2 regions of the Bacillus sp. 1NLA3E genome follow, and region 2 is predicted to be linked to the other one. Evidence: riboswitches for the same ligand, from Rfam matches in the RefSeq annotation. Region 2 holds a riboswitch; the other holds the start of a gene.
What was found. A riboswitch is a leader RNA that binds a small molecule or an ion and turns the genes downstream of it on or off. The one in region 2 is predicted to bind S-adenosylmethionine.

Region 1: it holds a riboswitch for S-adenosylmethionine, as region 2 does, so the genes downstream of both, B1NLA3E_RS24725 (YezD family protein) here and B1NLA3E_RS13465 (methionine biosynthesis PLP-dependent protein) in region 2, are expected to answer to the same signal.

The regions. Positions count from the first base shown of each region.
Region 1 is NC_021171.1:1,725,973-1,737,986, reverse strand. It holds gene B1NLA3E_RS08390 (HEAT repeat domain-containing protein) at 1-427, opposite strand, end outside; gene B1NLA3E_RS08385 (response regulator) at 428-1,744, opposite strand; gene B1NLA3E_RS08380 (sirohydrochlorin chelatase) at 2,156-2,887, opposite strand; gene B1NLA3E_RS08375 (DUF3906 family protein) at 2,916-3,131, opposite strand; gene B1NLA3E_RS08370 (nitrite/sulfite reductase) at 3,227-4,846, opposite strand; gene cysC (adenylyl-sulfate kinase) at 4,864-5,463, opposite strand; gene sat (sulfate adenylyltransferase) at 5,490-6,638, opposite strand; gene B1NLA3E_RS08355 (inorganic phosphate transporter) at 6,714-7,793, opposite strand; gene B1NLA3E_RS08350 (phosphoadenylyl-sulfate reductase) at 7,807-8,523, opposite strand; gene B1NLA3E_RS24725 (YezD family protein) at 8,643-8,783, opposite strand; SAM riboswitch class I at 8,854-8,959, opposite strand; gene B1NLA3E_RS08340 (RDD family protein) at 9,202-9,603, opposite strand; gene B1NLA3E_RS08335 (DUF2238 domain-containing protein) at 9,843-10,481, shown strand; gene B1NLA3E_RS08330 (ABC transporter ATP-binding protein) at 11,297-12,014, opposite strand, start outside.
Region 2 is NC_021171.1:2,842,164-2,854,177, reverse strand. It holds gene metH (methionine synthase) at 1-3,104, opposite strand, end outside; gene B1NLA3E_RS13475 (bifunctional homocysteine S-methyltransferase/methylenetetrahydrofolate reductase) at 3,082-4,947, opposite strand; gene metC (cystathionine beta-lyase) at 4,944-6,125, opposite strand; gene B1NLA3E_RS13465 (methionine biosynthesis PLP-dependent protein) at 6,125-7,237, opposite strand; SAM riboswitch class I at 7,322-7,436, opposite strand; gene B1NLA3E_RS13460 (YitT family protein) at 7,858-8,748, shown strand; gene B1NLA3E_RS13455 (GTP cyclohydrolase II) at 8,888-9,637, shown strand; gene ribD (bifunctional diaminohydroxyphosphoribosylaminopyrimidine deaminase/5-amino-6-(5-phosphoribosylamino)uracil reductase RibD) at 9,650-10,741, shown strand; gene B1NLA3E_RS13445 (MarR family winged helix-turn-helix transcriptional regulator) at 10,903-11,316, shown strand; gene B1NLA3E_RS13440 (MFS transporter) at 11,337-12,014, shown strand, end outside.

The sequences.
Region 1 (12,014 bases), 1.1 Mb from region 2:
ACCTTTCAATAACTTCATTGATTAAACTTTTTAACTCAAATCCTTCAATATGGAATAAAGCATTCATTCGCTGACTCCAAATCAGACTTTTAAGGTTTCGTTGATAATACTCCATTAAATGCTGGTCTGCTAAGATGGAAATGCGGCTTTTTTCCACGTCCCCTTCCAAGATTTCCGTGTATCGGACCAGTAATTCTTCTAAGGCAACTTTTTTAACAAAAGTATCTGGCTTTAGCGCTCTTACTAGATTCCCTTCAACCAAATATTGATATAACCATTGATTCATCTCTTCTTTTAATACTTCAATCCCGTTTCTACGATTATTTTCAATCGCCTTCCTAATAACTAAATAAAACAGCAGAATAAATAAAAGGACTAAAATAATCAAGCTCGCTTTCATTAATAAATAAATTTCTTTATGGACCATTTACATCATCCTTTGAATCAGTCGCTCAATTCTTGCTTTTAATTCAGTGATACTGAAAGGTTTTGTCATATAGTCATCTGCACCAAACTTTAATGCACGAGCAATTTCATTTTCGTCTTTTTTTCCCGCCAGCATTAGAATTCTCATTTGCGGTCTATTAGAGTTCTTTTTTATTTTCTGAAGGATTTCTATTCCATTCATGACTGGCATAACTCCTTCAAAAACTAGAAAATGCTTTCCTTGTTCCTCAAGACGATTGGATTGAAAAAATTTATTCCCATCCTCAAACGCTTCAATACTTAATTCGCTACTATCAAGAACTAGTGATTGAAAAATCTTCATTAACATCGTTCGCATGATCATATCATGATCAATTATTGAAATAACCAGCCTTTTCTTAACAAAAGTAACCGAAGTTTCTTTAATTATTTCTACCCTTGCCTTCCCTGCTTCCTTTGCTTTAGTTAGGGCTTTATCCGCCATTTGAATAGCGGTTTTAGCAGGAATATCATCATCATAAAGTTCAAAAACCCCAGCTGAGAATGTTACAGAGAAATATTGTCCATCTTTTTCAAAGCTTTTATATGAAAAATCGCTTAACAAGCGATTTATCACTTCCTTTACCTCAAGGTCACCAGCACGTGGAAATTGGATAAGAAACTGATCTCCTCTAATTCGATAGACAGTATCTCCACTGCGTATGCTTTGCTTTATAAACTGTGCAAATTCTGAAAGGATGGAATCACCAGATAAATGACCATATCGTTTATTTAAAAACGCAAAATTATCAAAGTCTATTATGGCAATTGTTAATGAATCGTTGGTCCGTTTCCACTCTTTTATACTTTTCTCAAGATCGATATGTAAATATTTTCGGTTATACACCTGGGTTAGTGTATCAATTAAAACTGATTGATCATATATTTGCTTGCGGTGCAGATGGTTCTCGATTCGTATCAAAAGCTCTTCTATATCATATGGTTTTTCGATAAAATCATCAGCACCCGTTTTGAAAGCATCCAGCCTTGTTTCTTTGTCATTTCGAGAACTCAAAATAATCTTAGGAATAAAAAGCCTCCCATTATGCTCCTGGATTTCTTCAAGTATTTGAAAGCCATTTTTTGTAGGGAGTTTTGCATTAAGGATTAAACAGTCTGGATTCAGTTCAAAATAATGGTCTGTTGCCTTTTCGGGGTCTGTATCGGCAATGACCATCCAACCCTTTTCCTCAAGAGCCTTTTTTAATAAAATTAGACCCGGTAAATCGTCCTCAATGATTTGAATGAGCATTTGCTGATATTTTTCTGATTGCGTCATAAAATGGCCTCTCATTTATTAAAATTTATTAAACTAGATATGTAAGTTTTATGGGGAAATCTTTTCTAGAATAGTCATAAATAAATACAGATACTTTCTAAAAAGATTGATATACTATTTAAGTATATCTAAAAAAGGTTTGCATGATTGAAATGTAAACAATGTGAGGGATTTTCTTGGGAAAAATTATTAAACTTGGGACTGCCATCTTGCCGTTATTTATTATCGGACATCTTACTCAAAGTTGGTCGTTTGTGCTTGGGGGACTTACTGAATTCTTTATTTTAGCTATACTATTTTATTATATCAATAAAAACGTCATAGAAAAATAATAAGAATGATTCTAGTATATGTTTTAAGTGGCATAAATAAAGCACAGATCTCATATCATTAACGGGACTGTGCTTTATTTCATATATGTTCCTTGACTCTATCTTTGAGGATTTTTTTTAGGAGTGGATGGTAACCCAGATAGCTACACAATATCATTTCTTGATCTAGTTTCGGTTCAGTTTGAATCATCTTTTCAATTTTCCTCATTAATATACCCGTAAACAGTAAATAAGGAATAATAAAAACTTGTTTAAATCCACTTTCCTTCGCCTTCTCAAATCCTTCCTCAAAGCTAGGATTTGAAGCTGCTAAAAAACAAACATCCACTTTTTTTGTGCCTGACCTTTCGCTTAACATCTCAGCAATTCGACTTAAATCCACCTTTACTTGTGGATCACCACTCCCTCGACCTACGAGCAATATCATGGACTCCTCAGCAGTCAGTTCATGCTTCGTTTCTTTGATTCGCTCAATTAGGATTTCGATAATATCTGGATGAACCCCGATTGGTTGGCTGTACTCCACCGTTATCGTAGGAAAGATGCTGTTGATTCTTGAAAGTTCAGAAGGAATATCTTCCTTTGCATGACCGGCTGTAAGCAATAACACCGGAACAGCGATAATTTTTGTTGCACCTCGGTTTATACACTTTCTGAACGCTGTCTCAATGGATGGAGTCGCTAATTCTAGAAAACAGTACTCCTGAATGGGAGCATTTATTTCTTCCATACATGACTGAATAAAAGATACTGCCTGTTCTTGCGCCTGTTTTACTCGGCTGCCATGGCAAATATAAAGAACTGCCTCCATTTAAAAAGCCTCACTTAATAATTCATTTTTAAATAATGGTTTCGTTTCGTGATATGACAAAACCCGCACCTTTTCTGATGATTTTTCTTTCGTATAAAACCACGTCATTCACAACCGGGAGCTTTAAGAAATGTGTTTCAATCTCGATATCAACTTGACGAAATGCCGCTTCGTCATTTTCCGCCGCAACGATAACGTGTGCTACCTCGCTACCAATTGTCACTTCAAACCTGTATAAATTCATGGTTACAGCCACCTTCTTTAGAAACTAAAATGAGATTGCCAGCCCAACCCAGTAATTGAGTTGGGCGGCAATCTCATTTTGTCTAGCATTTCTTATTACACGGTTACACTGCTTAGAATACTGTCTAGTTTTTCTTGAATGAAATCTTTGCCAACACGATTAACATAATCAGCGTATAATTCACCAGGAAGCTTAGTATCTTGGAAGCTTTGTAACAATTCTTTTACCACTTGTTTAAGATGGTCTGCTTCAACTTTTCCTTTTAACTTTTCATTGAATTTTGCTTCTTTGTTTAAGGTCCCACCAACGTATATTTCGAACGCCTCGACTAATTTTTTGTCTTGGTTTCTCGATTTTACACCGTGAAGCCCAAGATCTGCGATATTACGCTGACCACAAGAGTTTGGACAACCAACCATATGTATCCGAACAGGTACATCAAGACTGATTTCTTCATCTAATTGCTCAGCGATTGTTTTCATTCTATTTTTTGTTTCGACTAATGCAAGGTTACAGTATTCACTACCCGTACATGAAACTGCATAACCAACAATTTTATTTGGTGCAATCGGAAATTTAGTAAAAATTGCTTCCTTTAATATAGCATCGACATTTTCATCGGGTATATTCGGGATGACGATATTTTGTGAGTTACAATTACGGATTTCTCCGTCTCCATACTTTTTGGAGATGCGTGCAAATTCGATAACATCCTCTGGTGTTAAACGACCAACAGGGATATTAGCACCGATGTAGTTTAAGCCAGCTTGTTTCTGTTGGTGAACACCATAGAAATAACCAGCGTTCCAGTCTTTTTGAGCATCTTCACCCTTTTCAGGCAGCGGGCCAGTTAGCTCGATTAGTTTTTCTTTAAACTTTTCAACTCCCCAATCTGCAATGAGGAATTTCAAGCGTGCACGATGTCGTTTCTCCCGATAGCCATGATCGCGATAAAGAGTTGTAATCGCAATGGCTACTTCTAACGTCTTATCAGTTGTAACAAAAATGTCCAAGGTTTCAGCCAAATATGGAACTGCTGACAAACCTCCGCCTACCTTCACATTGAATCCTGCCACCCGTTCACCATTTATTTCTTTATAGGCAGGAACAAAGGATAAACAGTTGATTTCAGAATTTGATGCATTATTAACATTCGAACTAATCGATATTTTGAATTTTCTTGGTAGGTTAGAAAAATCTTCATTAAATTGGAAGAAATCATATACTTCTTTTACAATCGGTCTAGTATCAAAAAGTTCATTAGGATCAATTCCAGCCAATGAATTCCCGACTATATTTCTGGTAATATCACCACAAGCTCCAGCTGTGGAAAGACCAACACTTTCTAATCTGGAATAAATATCAGGAATTTGGTCGATTGTAAGCCAGTGAAATTGAATGGCTTGACGTGTTGTAAAATCGTAAACACCACGGCCATAATCCTTTGCAATATTGGCCAATACGATTGCTTGCTCATTTGTAAGAACACCTGATGGGACGCAAACACGCATCATGAAGTAGCCGTCTTCCTTTGGCTTTTGTAAATAAAGGCCTGCCCATTTAAACATGTCCCATTCTTCAGTTGGAATCGAGCTAAATCCATTTTGTGCATAATAAGGGATGTCATCAAATATCCTTAATGCATCTTTTTGTAGTTTTCTGAGTTCTGTTTTGTTTAGGACAGGATTATCCGCCCATATTTTTTCGTATGCCACACCATTTCCCCCTCGTTCTATATCGCGTTTTTTGAAGACAAATAGTTTACTATTTGCTCGACGCATTCTGCTACGGAAGATTCGTTTGTATCGACCACTATTTCTGGTTGTAGTGGTTCTTCATACGGTGAATGGATACCAGTAAAATCTGGGATAAGTCCCTTTCTGGCTTTATCGTAGAGGCCCTTTGGATCACGATTTTCACATTCTTCAATTGGGCACTTTACATAAATTTCAATAAATTCATCATCTTCCAGGAGACTGCGAACAAGCTGTCGGTCAGCCAAAAATGGTGAAATAAATGCTGTTAACACCACTTGGCCACTATCAACAAATAATTTGGAGACCTCACCAATCCGACGAATATTCTCCGTTCTATCGCTGTCAGAAAAACCAAGATCTTTATTCAGTCCATGACGGACATTGTCTCCATCTAAAACATAATTTCTGATGTCAAGCTCAAACAGTTTTTGAGCCAATGCATTGGCAACCGTTGATTTACCCGATCCTGATAGACCAGTAAACCAAAGAACAAAACTTTGGTGTCCATTCTGTTTACGACGTGATTCCTTAGATAATGATAACTCATGCCAAGTAATATTTGAACTCTTTCCCAAAATAATAATCCTCCTCGTGTTAACGACTATGCCTTTAAGGCGTGTTCACGTAATCCTTTAATTAATACTTCCACAACCTCTTTGCGGCTGAATGTGCTTGGTGGAATTTCGCCGTTACGCAGTAGTTCTCTTACCTTTGTTCCAGACAAAATAGCATGGTATTCCTTTCCGTGGGGGCAAGTCTTTGTCGAAGCCATATTTTCACATTTTGAGCAATAGAAACTATGTTCAAAGAATAAGAGACTGATTCCCAATTCATCTTCAGTAAAATTGTTAAAAATAGTTTGTGCATCATAAGTTCCGTAATAATCACCAACACCTGCATGGTCACGTCCCACAATAAAATGGGTACAGCCATAATTTTTACGGACCATTGCATGAAATATAGCTTCTCTTGGACCAGCATAACGCATAGCTGCAGGAAAAACAGCAAGATATACGCGTTCTTCTGGATAATAGTTTTTCAATAGAATTTCATAGCTTTCCATTCTTACATCAGCAGGAATATCATCTGATTTTGTTTCACCAACAAGCGGATTTAAAAATAGGCCATCTACTGTTTCAAGAGCTGTTTTTTGAATATATTCATGAGCACGGTGCACCGGATTTCTCGTTTGGAAACCGACTACTGTTTTCCAGCCCTTTTCTTCAAAAATAACTCTGGTTTCAACCGGATCTAAATAATAGCTTTGGAATTGCTTTCTTTCTAATCGTTTTACAAGTGTGATTTTTCCACCGATATAAATATTTCCACGGTCAAATAATTTTTTTACACCAGGATGAGCAACATCAGTCGTGCGATAAACTAACTCTGCTTCCACTTCTTTATTTGGTTCGAAAATATCCGAAACTGAAATGACACCATATGTTTCTCCATTATATACAAGTCTGTATTCTTCACCAATCGTTACTGACTGGGCTTGTTCTACTGAGACTGGCAGCGTAATCGGAATACTCCATACACTTCCATTGGCAAGACGCATATTTTTGACAACAGATTCATAGTCTTCTTTGCTAAAAAAGCCTTCAATCGGGCTATATGCTCCGGTTGCAATTAATTCAAGATCGCTTAATGCCATGTTATCAATTACTATTTCTTGCTTAATACTCTCAAAATCGTATTCTGGGTTCCAACGATTAATGAGGGAACCGCCATGTGGTGTACTTAATGCCATTATATATTTCCTCCTATATGATCTTTTTTGATAAGTTTTTTTGAACTAAACCTATATTTTTAATGGGTTTTAAAGTTATATTCCCCCACCATCTTCGTAAATCGTCCGGGCATCAGCTCTAATGGTTTTTAATAAACTGATAATTCCAAGTGTTGCCGTACAAACGCTGAACAAGACTACAACTGAGTACATATCACTCTCAACAAACAATTTAATCAATCCATACGAAATAACAAGTGATAGAATTGGTGAAACAAGCCAAACCTTTAGGATTTTACTGATTATATTCTTTTTTAATGCTCCCGCTCCTTGTTGGACTGTACTGATTCCAATAATCGCGGTACTAGTTACTTGGGTTAATGGGACAGGCAAGCCAAAGATTGAAGCTAAGATGACTAAAGTTGCACCTGTGCCTGATACAGCTCCACCTTCTAGTAGTGAAAATTTGGTGATTTTTTTCCCGTTTGTCTCTAACACTCTACCGCCAAGGGTAATGGCACCTAAGGCGATAAAAAAACCACCCACAACAATTCCTGTTTTTATTGAAATTAATCCAGCTCCTACCATTGGCCCAGCGGCATTGGCAACATTGTTCATCCCTGCCGAGAAGGCTTCTAAAAACCCGACAATAATCACAAATATTGAGAGAATAGGTTTATACTTATCTTTCGAAAGCACTGGATAACGTTTCTCGAGTCTATGGATCCCTTTCCCTAAGATAATGGCGATGACAAATGCGATAGCTGGGATGATAATCCAAAAACTTACAATAACAAGAATATTATTGATAAACAATGCCTTGTAAGCAACGCCCACTCCCACCACAGATCCAACGGTAATCTCACTTGTGGAAAGAGGGATGCCAATCAAATTGGCAATAAAAAGAGAAATGGCCGCCGATGATAATATGATCAGAACCACCTTCGCATTTAAGAACGATTGCGGGATAATATTAGAACCAATCGTTTTCGTAACTTCACTTCCACCCAGGACAGCACCAACAAAAATGGCAATTCCGCACAGCAAAAGAGCTTTTTTTCTATTAGAAATCGCTCCTGACCCATAAGCAACACTTACAGAAGCTGCTGCTCCACTTGCTCCGATGTTCATTGCAAAAAATAGTGCCACTGCTCCAGCCAAATAAGTTAAAGTCATAGTGGTTTACCTTTTATAGATGAAGTCCGCACTCAATTTTACCAGTACCAGTCCATCTGCCTGAACGTAAATCCTCGGCATTGAAAGCAGGCGCTGTACAAGGTTTGCACCCAATGCTTGGATATCCATTGTCGTGAAGTACATTGTATGGTAAGCCATTTTTGTGAGCGTATCTCCAAATATCCTTCCACGTCCAATGTATTAATGGACAAATTTTAATAGATTTAAATTTATTGTCTTGATTGAAAAAGTTGGTGTTTTTTCTCGTCTCCGATTGTTCGCGTCTTAATCCAGACAACCAAGCGGTAGTTCCAGAAAGAACACTATTAAGTGGGATGACCTTTCTTATTTCACAACATTTATTTGGTTCTCGTTCCCACAATTCATCTCCGAATTGTTCTGCTTGTTCCTCAAGAGTTAGACTCGGCTTTTTCAATTCGATCCGTAAATTAGGATATTTTTTCTTTACTTCATTAATAAGGTTGTAAGTCTCATCAAAATGAAGATCCGTGTCTAAAAAGACGATTTTCGCTGACTCATTCACTTTTGCAATCAAGTCGATGAGGACGATTCCTTCAATTCCAAAGCTACAGGCATAGACTAGTTCATCATCTTCATAATGGTCATAAGCCCATTTCAATACATTCAAAGCTCCCTTTGTCTCATCCTCTTCTAAAATATTAATCTGTGTAAAAGTTTCAAAATTGCTAAATGTTAGTTTCTCGGTCAAATTTGTGCCTCCATTCTTTATTTAAAGGCAGTTTTATTCCCATTTGGAATACAAATAAAACTCCCTCTAGTTTACTAGTCAGCAGTCAATCGTTTCATTTCTTCATTTCTTGCGTTTCATCAATTAATTCTAAGTTTTTCATTTTTTTCAATTTGAATGATTTTACCGTCTTGCACCACTAATGTAATAGATCCATATTTCATTGTTTCTAGTGTTTGTGTGATTTGCAAAAATACGGCTTCAAGTTGATTTTTCCCCAAACGAGCCCCTCCTCCTTTAAAATAAAAAATCCCTCCATCTTGGAAAGACTGTTCAGGTAAGTATGTTTTTACCTTATCTTCCAAAATGGTTTACATTTTGTTGGATTTAGCACCTTGCACATGTGCAGGTTGCCGGACATCTTCGGGCCAATTCCCTCCGCCTCTCTGGATAAGATTTAATTATTTTAAATTTTAACACAAATAGATCGGTTGTCAATATAATTTCGATAGGTTTAGTGTGAATTAAAAAAATATTTATTTATAATTTTTTAACTATTCGAAACATGCTCTCATATCCTACCGCAATCCATACCCCTTCACAACAAAAAGAGCCTCACTTTACTGCGTTGCCATACAAAACGGTGCCTGACCCCCGGTGCTTTACTGCGTTGCTGCACCGGGGGTCAGGCACCAATTTTTAATCGCGAGTTACATACGTTCCAGCAATAAAATCATGTATAGACCTTTTGTCCTGTCGAATTCCTACCATAAAGGCGCTTACGATTATGCCTATTCCAAGGGTAACGGTATATACAATGGCCCCTACTAATGAACGAAGTAGCATCGTAACTATTCCAACACTTTCTCCGTTCACTCTTGCGATCCTAATTCCCGCAATTCTTTTGCCAACTGTAAATCCTGACCATATAACTGGTATTAATAAGGCATATAACAAATCAAGTATAGAGCTAACTACATTTGCACTCGTTTCTCTAAAAATAAAATTACAAATTAATGAAATAGGGAAGCTAATAATAATTCCATCCAAAATGTTCGCAAGCAATCTTCTCCAAAAGCCAGCCGGATTTGAAATCACAATAATTTACCCCCTTTTTTTATTTCTGAGTTAAACTTGCCTGTTGATTTCATCTCCAGGCACTCGCTATATGTGGGGCCGTTATTGCTTCATAACACCCTTTATCATCATATTTTTTACATTTCATAATTATCACCAAATAGGCAAAAATAACGAATGATCTTGTGGTAGACATAGTTTAGATTTATACCAGTCTTAATGGAAAATTTCACAACGACACAATAAAAGGGGTGATTTTGAAAATGGCAAAAAAGAAAAGTAATTATATTCATTTATTAATATTGGTCATCGTAATAGCTGTTTTTATTTGGTCATTCATTAAACCTGTTCAATACTCAGATTGGATTTTAGAGGTGTCCCCCGCTCTGATTGGACTGATGATGGCCATTGTTATCTATAATAAGTTTCGTCTCACCACCCTTTCCTATATCATCATCGCTCTTTTGTCTATATTGGTATTTGTAGGTGGGCACTACACTTATTCAAAAGTACCGCTTTTCGATTGGATAAAAGACCATTTTAATTTACGCCGCAATCATTACGACCGTTTTGGGCATTTTTTTAAAGGTCTAATCACCATTCTGTTAAGGGAAATATTGTTAAAGAAAAGCCCCTTAGTTAAGGGGAAATGGTTGTTTGTTATTACGGTCAGTATGTCCTTAGCTATTGCTGCTTTTTATGAAATTAATGAATGGATATTTTCAAAACTAGCGCATGGGGGGAAAACTGCAAAAAATTTTTTAGGGACGCAGGGAGATATTTGGGATGCGCAGTGGGATATGGCATTTACACTAGGTGGATCTATATTAGCCTACCTATTTCTCGCAAACCTCCATAATCGTTTACTGAAGCAACAAAAGGAAAACAATCACCTAAAGTAATCAAAAAAACATATGCGTCCGCATATGTTTCAGATTGTCGAAAAAGGTACTATCTCGGCAACTTTCCATTTTGTCAGAACATTAAATGCCGATATTTAATATGAGATTGTCAATATTAAGGGACCTATTGATCTTCGCTCCAATCAACAAGGGGGTCAACCTAAAGAATTGCAACACACCTTATCCGACCTGGCTAAATGTGTTGCAATTTTCTTATGTTTTGGTAGGCTGCTGTAAGGCCTGTTACTTACATTCTTCAATCCCCGTAAACGGCAGTCGCGAAGCCCATGCAGCTCTTTGATTCCCGTTTTTTCGCGACTCTTGAATTTTGGTCATCAGTGCAGCTCTTTGATCCCCATTTTCCCACGAGGGTCCTTGAATTCAAACTTAAAAGTATTAAGGGATCAGTATAGGGCGTGAAATGTCATCAATAGACACAAATTCATATTCACTTTGGCTAGGCTCTTTTGGCTTAAACATTGATTTCATCACTTATTTTTATTATTTATTGGTTGAGTGGAAGATCTTTATTGGAACCTCTCTGTTGATGAGTGGAAGGCGCGAAGACTCCTGCGGGAGCAGCGGGACAGGTGAGACCCCGCAGGCGCTTTAGCGCCGAGGAGGCTCACCGCCCGCCCCGCGGAAAGCGAAGCGTCTGGAACGGAAATCAACAGACCTATTGAACATCCTATTTATTAATAATTATTAATGATATTACAACAAATTAGCGCGGTTAATTACTAAAGTTATTAAAGGGGGAATAATAGACTGTCGAGAGTTTCTCGACAGCCAGACATATGCGTCGGCATATGTTTTTATTTCTTCATTAATAATGGTCTTCCGTTTCTCCATATAACGGTAACATCAATTCCAAAAAAGTCTGAGAGAATTGATTCAGAAATCATATCAGATGTTAACCCTGCTGAAAAAACCTCCCCTTTTTTAAGTAAAAGTGTTTTTTGAAAAGTTGGTAAAATTTCCTCAACGTGGTGGGTAACGTACAACATCGTTGGTGACCCTGGTCCTTTTGAAATTTTCTCAATCGATTCTAATAGCCTTTCACGGGCTAAAAAATCAAGACCGTTCGTCGGTTCATCTAAGATGAGCAAAGCGGGGTCCGCCATTAATGCTCTACCAATTAAAACTCTTTGTCGCTCACCTTGAGATAGAGTTTCATAATTTCGGTTGGCATAATCGATGCAACCCAGGTCTTCTAATAATGAAATTGCCTTGTTTCTCATTTCATCCGTTGGCGTTTGGTAGAGGCCTATTGAAGCAAACGCACCACTTAACACAATTTCAAAAGCATTATCACCAGGATGTAGTTTTTCCTGAAGGCTTGAAGAAACCAGTCCGATGTGTTGGCGTAGGTTTTCAGCAAGAGGATCTTTGCCAAACTTTTTCCCTAAAACCATAATATTCCCCTTAGATGGATATTCATAGGCATTCAACACGTTTAGTAAGGCTGTTTTCCCCGCACCATTTAACCCAAACAATACCCAATTTTCCCCTTTTTTAACTTCCCAGTTTATA
Region 2 (12,014 bases):
TCTTTTAGAGTATCAGCTACTTCACGAATACCTGGACCAGCAGTAACAGTGAAAAAGCCAACATAATCTGTCATTCCACTATCTGCTGTCTTAACATAATCAGCAAGACAAAGAAATGGTGAGTTGTTTTGACGCGGGAAATCAAACTCTTCCACAACTTTTTGTTGTTGATTTGGATCGATAATAGCAATTTTATTTTCTTCTGCCTGAGCCGGGAAGAATTGGTAAACGGCTGCTGGTTTGATCCAGTCATTCTTTTTTGCTTCCTCTATCAATTGATTTACCATTTCATTTAGCTTTACAGCCTTTTCGTCACCTGCTGCTAACAGCTTTTCAATATTTCCCTTTACCCCTAGATGATGACCAATAAGCATCTGCTTGTTAATATACGGTTCAATATGAGCAAGGGTATAAGTTTTAACAATATGTCGATTTGTATCTTTAGGAATAAAAACAGGTACATCTGTTTTTACAGTTGAAGCCACTCTTACAGCAGTCGCGACATTACTTGTATTTACAATAGCCGGTTGTTGATTTAGTACGCTTAGTTTCGCATCTTTTTCGAGAACAAGTTTCTCAAATTCTTCAGGAGTTTGAAGTTGATTGGCCAAGTCTAAACCATTCATAGCATCTTTAGCATATAATACAAGCCCGTCATACTCCTTGGAGATCTTTGTATCTGTGAATTTCCGAGATAGTGCAGCTCCACCAACTAAGATTGGAATATCAATTCCTGATTGTTTCATGTCGTGAGCCGTTAGCACCATTTGTTGTGCGGATTTGACTAATAGTCCTGATAAACCAACCATATCCGGAACTTCTCTTTTGATTGCTGTAACAAGGTCAGCTGGTGAGACCTTTATTCCAAGGTCGATCACTTCATAGCCATTGTTACTTAAAATAATATCCACGAGATTCTTACCAATGTCGTGAACATCACCTTTTACAGTTGCGAGAATGATTTTTCCTTTTGAACTAGTTGTATTATCTTTTTCCATATAAGGCTCAAGGAAGGAAACAGCTGCTTTCATCACTTCGGCGCTTTGTAAAACCTCTGCAACAATTAATTGATTACCGTTAAAAAGGCGCCCAACCTCTTTCATTCCATCCATTAGCGGTCCGTTAATGATATCAAGAGGAGCAGGATAGATAGTTAGGGCTTCCTCGATATCAGGAATCAAGCCTTCTTTTGTTCCTTCAACAATATAGTAGCTAAGACGTTCTGACAGCGACATTGTGGGAACAGTTTGCTTACTTTCCTTCTTTTTACCACGGTATAATTCGGTAAAGGTTGCCAATGTTTCATCGGTGGTATCAAATAAGAGCTTCTCAGCAAGCTCGATTTCTTCTTTGGAAATAGACGCAAACCGCTCAAGCTTTTCCGTATTGACAATGGCGTAGTCCAGTCCAGCTTGAGTACAGTGGTAAAGGAAAACGGAATTCAAAATTTCTCGACCAACATTAGGTAAGCCAAAAGAAACATTGCTGATTCCCAAAATGGTTTGAGTTTTTGGTAAGGCTTCCTTAATCAATCTAATACCTTCAACTGTTGCTTTAGCTGAACCTATATATTGTTCATCTCCAGTCCCGACCGGAAAAACAAGTGGATCAAAAATAATATCCTGGGGCTGAATTTTATACTTGTTTACGAGTAAATCATAGGAACGTTTTGCAATCTCAAGTTTTCTATCGGCGGTTACACCCATGCCGACTTCATCGATTGTTCCTACTACAACTGCTGCTCCGTAACGATGGATTAAAGGAGCAATCGCTTGAAAACGTTCTTCGCCATCTTCAAGGTTAATCGAGTTTATGATTGCTTTTCCCTGAGAATAGGTCAGTGATTTCTCAATGACAGCATCATCTGTTGAGTCTATAACAAGTGGGACTTTTATTTTTTTAACCACTTCTTTAATAAAGTTCTCCATGTCCTCAACTTCATCTCGATCTGGATCGGCAAGGCAGAGATCAATAACATGTGCGCCGCCTTTTACCTGTGCTCGAGCAATCTCAGCAGCTTCTTCAAATTTTCCTTCACCAATCAAACGTTTGAATTTTCGAGAACCAATCACGTTCGTCCGTTCGCCTACCATAATTGGACGTAAGGTTGGATCATCATATATAAAAGCTTCAATTCCTGAGACCATATGAACTGAATTCTCTGGAATCAGTCGCGGTTTATAATCTATCATAGTATCGGAAAGGGCTTTAATATGGGCTGGAGTTGTTCCGCAACAACCTCCGACTATATTTAACCATCCTTCAGAGGCAAAACCGGCCAGCTTTTTAGCTAAACTATCAGGCGTTTCGTGATAGTGACCTTCCTCATCAGGCAACCCCGCATTTGGATAGCAGATAACTGAGGTTGAGGCAATATTTGCCAATGAACGAATATGGTCCTGCATAAATTCAGGGCCGGTCGCACAATTTAGCCCAACAGCAACAGGGTTCATATGTTGAACCGAAATGTAGAAAGCTTCAATTGATTGACCTGCAAGAGTTGTGCCCATGGGTTCGATTGTACCAGAAATGATTAAGGGTAATTTTTTTCCTGTTTTTTCGAAGGCGCGTTGGATCCCAAAGAAGCCTGCTTTTACATTTAATAAATCTTGGCTTGTTTCTAGTAATAATAAATCAACTTTTCCGTCAATTAAGCCAATAGCTTGTTCTTCATAACTTTCAGCAAGTACGGAAAAAGTGGTACCACCAGTTACACTTAAAGTTTTTGTAGTTGGTCCCATTGAGCCAGCAACAAAACGTGGCTTTTCAGGAGTTGAGACCTTGTCAGCCGCTCGTCGTGCGATAAGTCCAGCCGCTTTGTTTATTTCATAGGCTAGATGTGATAGCTGGTATTCTTCTAAAACAATACCAGTGGCACCAAAGCTATTGGTTTCAATAATGTCAGCGCCAGCTTGTAAATATTCTAAATGGATCTCTTCGATTACGTTAGGAACTGTAAGATTCAAATTTTCATTACAGCCATCGTATTGATCACCACCAAAATCCTCTGCGGTCAGATTTGCTTGTTGAAGCATGGTTCCCATTGCGCCGTCCATAATAAGAATTCGTTTCTTTAATTCATTATTGAATGATGCTCTGGACATTTGATTTCCCCCTTGTTAATTGTGCAATTCTCTTGTTGGTGTAATCTGCTAACTCCACAGTAAGTTCATAGCGTAGAAATGGAGTAATAAAATATATCCCATTAAAAAGCTCTATTGCTGTATCTACTAAAGCCTTAGTGATCGCTAAACCCTCCCGAGTTGCTTGGTTTGGATCATCCTTATACTTTGCCATCTGTTCGCGGATGGAGTCGGATATCTTAATACCAGGTACTTCATGATGTAAAAATTCTGTATTTTTATAGCTTGTTAACGGCATTAAGCCGATATAGATTGGTACTTTGATATGCCTAGTAGCTTCATAAACCTCCAAGAGTTTTTCTTCTGAAAAAACCGGCTGGGTAATAAAATAGTCAGCACCGTGAGCAATTTTCTTTTCCATTCGTAAAACGGCCTTTTCTAATGACCTTACATTAGGATTAAATGCTGAGGCAACAGAAAAGGATGTTTTTTGGCCGAGATCTTTCCCAGAACTTGATAAACCTTCGTTTAATTGTTTAATCATTGAAATTAATTCAAATGATGAAACATCATATACTGATGACGCGCCAGGAAAATCACCAACTCTGGCGGGATCTCCAGTAATAGCCAATACATCATTTAACCCAAGGGTGTGAAGACCCATTAAATGGGATTGCAGTCCGATAATATTTCGGTCACGACATGTAATATGGATTAATGGCCTTAGTCCTATTTGTGTTTTTACTAAATGTCCAATGGCTGAGTTGGAAATCCTTGGCGAAGCCAGAGAGTTGTCTGCTAGGGTAATGGCGTCAATTCCAACTTCCTTTAATGCCTTTGCTCCAGCAAAAAAACGGGTTGTGTCTAGTTTTCTTGGCGAGTCTAACTCGACAAGAATGGAAGGTCGCTCTTTTACAATGTCCTGCAAAGGTGGAGCATCTCTTTTGGATGTTACTGGTTTGATGGCGATAGGCTGTTGTTTCGGTTTATTCGTTTTTTGGGTAATTGGAGCAACGTTCCGTAGCTCTTCAGAAAAAGCCCGGATATGTTCTGGTGTTGTTCCACAACAACCTCCTAACAACCTGACTCCTTGATCCCTAAACAACATCGCCGATTTCCTGAAGTATTCGGCATCACCCTCATAATGAAATACTCCATCGGTATAGGTCGGCAAACTTGCATTTGGATAAGCAGATAAATAGGAATGTTTAGGGAGTGGTACCTCTTCTAAGGCCTTAAGCATATGATGAGGTCCAAGACGACAATTTAGACCTATGACATCTGCACCAAGGTCTTCGAGTCGGCCTAATGCTTCTGAAATAGGTGTATGATCCTGCATGAAACCTACCTCTTGCATTGAAAGCTGAGCAATGATTGGAAGCTCGGTCTCACGTCTTGCTATATTTAATACAGTTTCTATTTCTTCTCTATCATAATATGTCTCTAGTAAAATGCCATCAACACCTTCTACTAGCAAACAAAACAGTTGCTCACGAAAGCTTCTTTTTATTTCCTCGATATGAACGCTGTGAGGCTTAATTCCACGATTACCGCCTATTGTACCAAGGATATAAGATTTACCGCCAGTTGCTTGCTTAGCAACTCGAATGGCTGCGGTGTTGATTTCTTTTACTAATTCTTCAAGTCCGTATCGAGCGAGTTTTAAATAATTTGCGGCATAAGTATTCGTTTGGATTATATCGGCGCCTGCATCAATATAGGCCTGATGGATTGAAGTAATCTGCTCCGGGCGAGAAAGATTCAACTCTTCTAAACAAATATCTTTCCCATACGAATATAACAGGGTTCCCATCGCACCGTCACCAATAAGGATCTGATTTTCTAGCTTGGTAAGGAAACTCATTTCTTCACCTCAACAAGATTATGAGCATAATCATATAAGGCAGATTTGAAATCAGCTATTAAGTCATCTGGATTTTCCAGTCCAACTGATAGTCGTAGCAAGGTATTACTAATGCCTCTTTGTAATCTCTCACTTTCAGGCATAGAAGCATGAGACATTTTTGCAGGGTAGGATAGAATCGATTCGACAGCCCCTAAACTTACAGCGAAAACTGGTATCTTTACTTTTGAGATAAAGGAACGTAATATTTCTTCATTTTTTAACTCGAATGAGAACACAGCTCCAGCACTAAGTGCTTGCTTTTGTTGAATATCATATTGTGGGTGGTCGATTAGCCCGGGATAGTACACCTTCTCAACTAAAGGATGTGTTTGTAAAAATGCAGCAATTTTTGCGGCAGATTTAACAGAGTGTTCTAAGCGGACATGAAGGGTCTTTAATCCTCTAAGGACAAGCCATGCATCTTGAACTCCTAATATTGCCCCAAAGGCATTCTGTAAGTAACCAAGCCTTTTAGCAAGTTCCTCATCTTTAACAACAGCTAACCCAGCAACAACATCACTGTGCCCTGAAAGGAATTTAGTGGCGCTATGTAGGACGATATCGGCCCCAAGATCTAGCGGACGTTGTAATGCAGGAGTAAGAAATGTGTTGTCAACAAAAGTTAGGGCTCCATTTTGTTTTGCTAACTCACTAATGGCTTTGATATCAGTCACTTTTAACAATGGATTGGAAGGCGTCTCCACATAAAAAAGTTTTGTATTTGGTTGGATCGCCTGTTTTACTTTCTCAAGGTTCGTCATATCCACGAAGGTATGCTCAATACCAAAACGGGTTAAGACTTCGGTTACCATACGGAATGTTCCACCATAAACATCTTCTGTGATAACGACATGATCATCTTGTGATAAAAGGAGGAAGGCAGTCGAAATAGCTGCCATGCCAGATGAAAAGGCGAATCCCCGAGTACCTCCTTCTAATTCTGCAATCACTTCCTCTAACGCTTCCCTTGTTGGATTTAGACTGCGGCTGTAATCATATTTTCCAAACTGATCAACATCAAACTGATGAAACGTAGAGGCGTGTTGGATTGGGACACTCACCGCACCTGTTGTTGGATCAATTTTATGGCTATTGTGAAGTAATCGTGTTTCAAATGAATAAGTGTTCTCTTCCATTAAACTTCTACCTCCGTTTTTGCATTCTTTAATGCATAGCTTAAGTCTTCAATAATATCTTCTGAGTCCTCTAAACCAACTGAAAAACGTAATAACCTATTACAGACACCCGTTTCTAACCTAATGTGTTCAGGAATGTCAGCATGTGTTTGAGTTGCTGGATATGTAATGAAACTCTCAACTCCACCTAGGCTTTCTGCAAAGGATATTAGCCTCATGTTCTGTAAAAATGGATTTACCCATGATTCATCTTTAATTCGGAAGGAGACCATTCCTCCTTTTCCAGGGTACAAGACATCCACGATATCCTCATGTGCTGTTAAGAATTGGACGATTTCTTTTGCATTTTTTTCATGTCGGTCCATCCGAAGGGATAGTGTTTTCATGCCCCTCATTAATAGCCATGAGTCAAATGGACTCAACACAGCGCCAGTAGCATTATGAAATAGAGAGAGGGATTCACATAGTTCTTTCCCTCTTGCCACAATCAAACCTGCGAGGACATCATTATGCCCTCCAAGATATTTCGTAGCACTATGGATGACAATATCAGCTCCTAAATTAAGCGGCTTTTGAAGAAGTGGTGTAAAGAACGTGTTATCAACGATCAATAATATCCCATATTCTTTCGCAAGTGCTGCAACGGCACTAATGTCTGTTTGTTCCATTAAAGGATTTGTTGGGGTTTCAAGAAAAATCGCTTTTGTCTTGGGAGAAATGTGTTTGGATATATCTTCAGGGTCTTTGGTATTAACATAATGACATGTTAATCCCCATTTTTTAAAACCCTGCTCTAATAGGCGATAGGTCCCGCCATATAAGTCTTTGGAAACAATCCATTCGTCTCCTGCCTGAAAAATGGAAAGGATGGTTAGGATGGCGGCCATTCCTGAACTACAAGCATAGCCATGGTCGCCATTTTCTAAGTTTGCTATTGCTTGCTCGAGGATTTGACGAGTTGGATTTCCAGTACGGATATAGTCAAAACCTGTTGATTGTCCAATTCCTTCATGTCGGTATGCTGTTGAAAAATAGACCGGGGGATTCACTGTTCCCGTTGTTTGTTCACTCCGATTACCAATTTGCGCTAGTACTGTATCAATTTTGTACATGGCCGCCACTCCTTCGTAGAAAAAATAAAAAAAAGCCCTCTTGTAAGAAGAAGACTTTAGTGTTTAATGAAAAATCAGCCGTTCTTCTTATCTTTCAAGTTTTATAAAACTTGCTGGAGTTAGCACCTTTTCAATGGTAAAAACATTGATGGTTGCTGAGGTGTCATCGGGCCATACCCTCGACCTCTCTGGATAAGAAATTAATTATTTAATTTTTTCTAAACTTTACTATAAAACCTATTGAAAAGTCAATTACTTTTATTAAATATTCGATTTATTAAGAAAATAATTATTTCGATAGAAGAAAAATCTATTGAACGGATTAGGTTTTTTAAAAAATAAAGGCTCTGTTAAACTAGAATGTTGATTTCCGTTCCAGGCGCTTCGCTTTACGCGGGGTGGGCGGTGAGCCTCCTCGGCTCTAAAGCGCCTGCGGGGTCTCACCTGTCCCACTGCTCCCGCAGGAGTCTCGCGCCTTCCACTCCAATCAACATTGTGCAAAAAAACAACATTGTGCTTTAACACAGCCAAAATAAATTATCTCTCAACCTTCATTAAGCAGGGTGGGGGACATGCAAGGGGAAAAAAAGGTATGATAAGTAAAAGGGGAGACTTGATTAATGGTTAATACAAATCTTGGTCAATATCAAAATCCACATAAAGGCCTCCCGTTGGTGAAACTTTTAAAAAGAGTAAGTTTTATCGTCCTAGGGTCAACGCTAATGGGCATAGGTCTTGAGGAATTTTTAGTACCGAATATGATTTTAGATGGGGGCATTGTTGGAGTTTCAATTATCCTTTCACATTTTACTGGATGGAGATTAGGCTCTATTATTTTTGCGCTAAATATTCCATTTTTCTTTATTGGATACAAGCAAATCGGAAAGACTTTTGCACTGTCCACCTTGCTTGGAATAACTGTTTTATCGATTACAACAGGCTATTTACATAGTTTTCCGGTGTTAACCGAGGATTTATTACTGGCAACAGTATTTGGTGGAATTGTTTTAGGGATTGGTGTAGGCATGGTCATTCGCTATGGTGGCTCTTTAGATGGAACGGAAATCATGGCGATATTATTAACTAAAAAGCTACCTTTTTCAGTTGGTGAAATGATTATGTTTTTTAATCTATTTATTTTTACATATGGAGGATTTGTTTTTGGATGGGAGCGTGCAATGTACTCATCCATTGCGTATTTTATTGCTTTTAAAACGATTGATATTGTAATCGCTGGACTAGATGAGTCTAAATCTGTTTGGATCATTAGTGAATACCATCAAGTTGTGGGTGATGCAATCCTTGCACGTTTAGGAAGAGGGGTGACTTACTTAAAAGGTGAGGGAGCCTATACCGGTGATAACAAGAATGTGATATTTTGTGTGATTACGCGTTTGGAAGAAGCAAAACTAAAGTCAATTGTCGAAGAAATCGATCCAGCAGCTTTTTTAGCTGTTGCAAATATTTCGGAAGTAAAAGGTGGTCGTTTTGTTAAAAGGGACATTCATTAATAATCGTTATTGTTTATATTTTAAGGCAAAGTAATTCCATCTTATTAATAAGGTTTATTACTTGACGCGTATTGTTTACCATTTTATACTAAGTTACATAATGTAAGTAATAAGAACGAAAAGAAGTGGTGATGACAATATGCTTTCAATTGATATAAAAAATATTTTAAAAGAAAAAATGACGATTATTAACATAAATAGTCAATCGGCTCTTTGTTTAGTTGGCCCGGTTGATTTACCTGTTCAGGTGGGTAATGAAGTAGTTACATTTAATTGGTATACTTGGTTATCCTTAAAAGGGGAAATGGCACATAAGGATAAGAGTGCTATTCTTGAATCCATTTCCAAAGCTCAACTGGCTGACCTGCAACAGTCCTCCATTTTAATGTATGGTGATTTTAAAAACAACGATAGGTCTTTAGTCCGGTTCCACAGCATTTGTCACACTGGAGACATTTTTGGAAGTAAACGGTGTGATTGTGGGTATCAATTGCATCAATCATTAAGTATGATTGTGGAGAATGGCCATGGAGCGTTGTTTTATTTAGCTCACCATGAAGGCCGAGGCATTGGGCTGTTCTCGAAGTCACTAGCTTACCTGTTACAACAAGAGGGATATGATACTGTTGAGGCAAACCTTGCATTAGGCTTTGATGATGATCTTCGCTCATACGATGAACCTATAGTTGTTTTACAGGAATTGCGCTCAAAACCTGTCATTCTGATTACCAACAACCCTAAAAAACTATTAGCCTTAAAAGAAAAAGGTTTATCTGTCAGTTCACATCTCCCACTATGGGGAGGTATGAGTGAGTATAACCGAAAGTATCTAGAAACAAAGATTCAGAAATCTGGTCACATACCAGAACCAAAACGAATAACGATTTGAGGAGCTTACCGAATGAAAACAGATCAATATTTTATGAATCTTGCTTTAGAATTAGCTGCTACTGCAAAGGGAAAGACCAATCCTAACCCATTAGTTGGAGCAATAATCGTAAAAGATGGTATGGTAGTTGGCTCAGGGCTTCATCGGAAAGCAGGTGAACCTCATGCAGAAGTACATGCATTTCGGATGGCAGGTGAACACGCTAAAGATGCCACTCTGTATGTAACTTTGGAGCCATGTTCATACTATGGGAAAACGCCACCTTGTGCTGAATTGGTAAAAAATTCTGGGGTCCGCAGAGTTGTGATTGCAATGAAGGATCCAAATCCTTTAGTCGCTGGAAGAGGAATCAAAATCCTTAAAGAGGCAGGGATTGAGATAGAGGTGGGGATAATGGAGCAAGAAGCTCGACTCCTCAACGAAAGATTCATTCATAATATGATGACGAGCACCCCTTTTATCATTTCCAAAGTGGCCATGACCTTGGACGGTAAACTTGCCGCCTATAATGGTCATTCTAAGTGGGTTACAGGGAGTGAAGCCCGCGAGAGTGTGCATCAGCTTCGTGATGAGACGGATGCGATTATGGTAGGAATTGGAACAGTCCTTGCTGATAATCCGCAACTTACAACCCGACTACCCGAAGGTGGGAAGAACCCAATTAGGATTATCCTTGATTCAAATTTAAGAATGCCAGTAGATGCAAATTTAACAGATACATCAGAAGCACAGACATGGATTGTTACCCGAGAGGAAGCGGACCAAAATAAATTGGCTTTATTAAAAGAAAAAGGTGTCCAGTTTATTTTCACCAATAAGGACGATACTGGGCTAGATTTACATCTTGTTTTACAGAGGCTTTTCGAAAGAGGGGTAACGGATATTCTGCTCGAGGGTGGAAGTGAGCTTAATGGTGCATTTTTAAGAGCTGGTTTGATTAATAAATTTTTAGTTTATATTGCTCCAAAATTATTAGGTGGCCGGAATTCCTTAACACCTTTCGCTGGGGTTGATTCCGAAAGTATGAATGAGGCATTGAATGTTGAAATCCATTCCATTGAGAACTATGGTAGGGATGTTTGCATCACAGCGTATCCGATTTAGGATTATAATCATTGAAAAAGCTTTTGCTATCCAACTTAATACAAAAGTTTTTGACATTTTTATAGGATGACCTTATACTTACCTAAGTAACTATTTCGAACCAGGAATAGTTATTTTTTTGTAATGGTAGTTACCTAGGTAACTAAAAGGAGAGAATAGCTATGTCAGGCAATAGTGAATTATTTCATTTAATCAATCAACTTTCTAGAAAATTAACGAAGAAGTTAAATGAGGTTTTACAGCCATATGGATTATATAGCGCGCAGTGGTCGGTCATATTTGTATTAATGCGAAAAGGGACATTAACTCAAAAGGAAATTAGCGACTATTTATCGGTCGAAGCACCTCCGATGACAAGAACCATCAAGAGGCTAGCAAACCAGGGTTATGTTATTCAGGAGTATGGCACAGATAAGCGGAAAAAGTATATTAAGTTATCGGATCGAGCAATTGCTAGTTATCCAGAATGGGAAAAGGCTGTTATTCAAATGAATGAAGATTTACTACAGTCATACCCAGAATCAGCAAGAAAGGAACTAGCCACTCTAGTATCAAAGTGGTTATTCCAACTTTAGGAAAACAAAGGGGTTTAATAATGAATAAAACAGCTTTATGGACAAAGGATTTTTTATTAATCGCGGGTGGAAATTTCTTTGTATTTCTTACCTTTTATATTCTGCTAGTGTCTTTACCAATTTATGCAATTAATGATTTGCATAGTAATAATGTCAAGGCTGGATTACTAACAACCATTTTCTTATTTTCAGCAATCATTATTCGCCCATTTACTGGATATTGGTTAGGGAAATTTGGCAAAAAGGTTATATTAATTTGCGCGTTAACGATATTTGGAGTTTCCTCGGTATTTTATTTCGTTCCCGACACAATGAATGGTTTATTGCTGCTAAGGTTAATCCATGGAATAGGTTTTGGAATGACTACCACAGCTGCAGGAGCTATTGTCGCGGATATCATTCCGGATTCAAGAAGAGGGGAAGGGATGGGGTACTTTGTCCTTTCTTCCACTATTGCAATGGTCTTAGGCCCCTTTATAGGTCTTACAGTAATGAATCACTGGAGCACCAAGGTAATGTTTTTAATTTGTATAGTTAGTACATTGTTTTCATTAGTATTTGGTCTAATCATTAACTTGCCAATGCAAAAAAATAGCTTAAATAAAGCTTCAATACAATTAAAGGACCTTTTTGAGTCATCAGCAGTGCCCATCTCTATAATAGGAGCCATTTTTGCATTGGTCTATTCATCCGTTCTT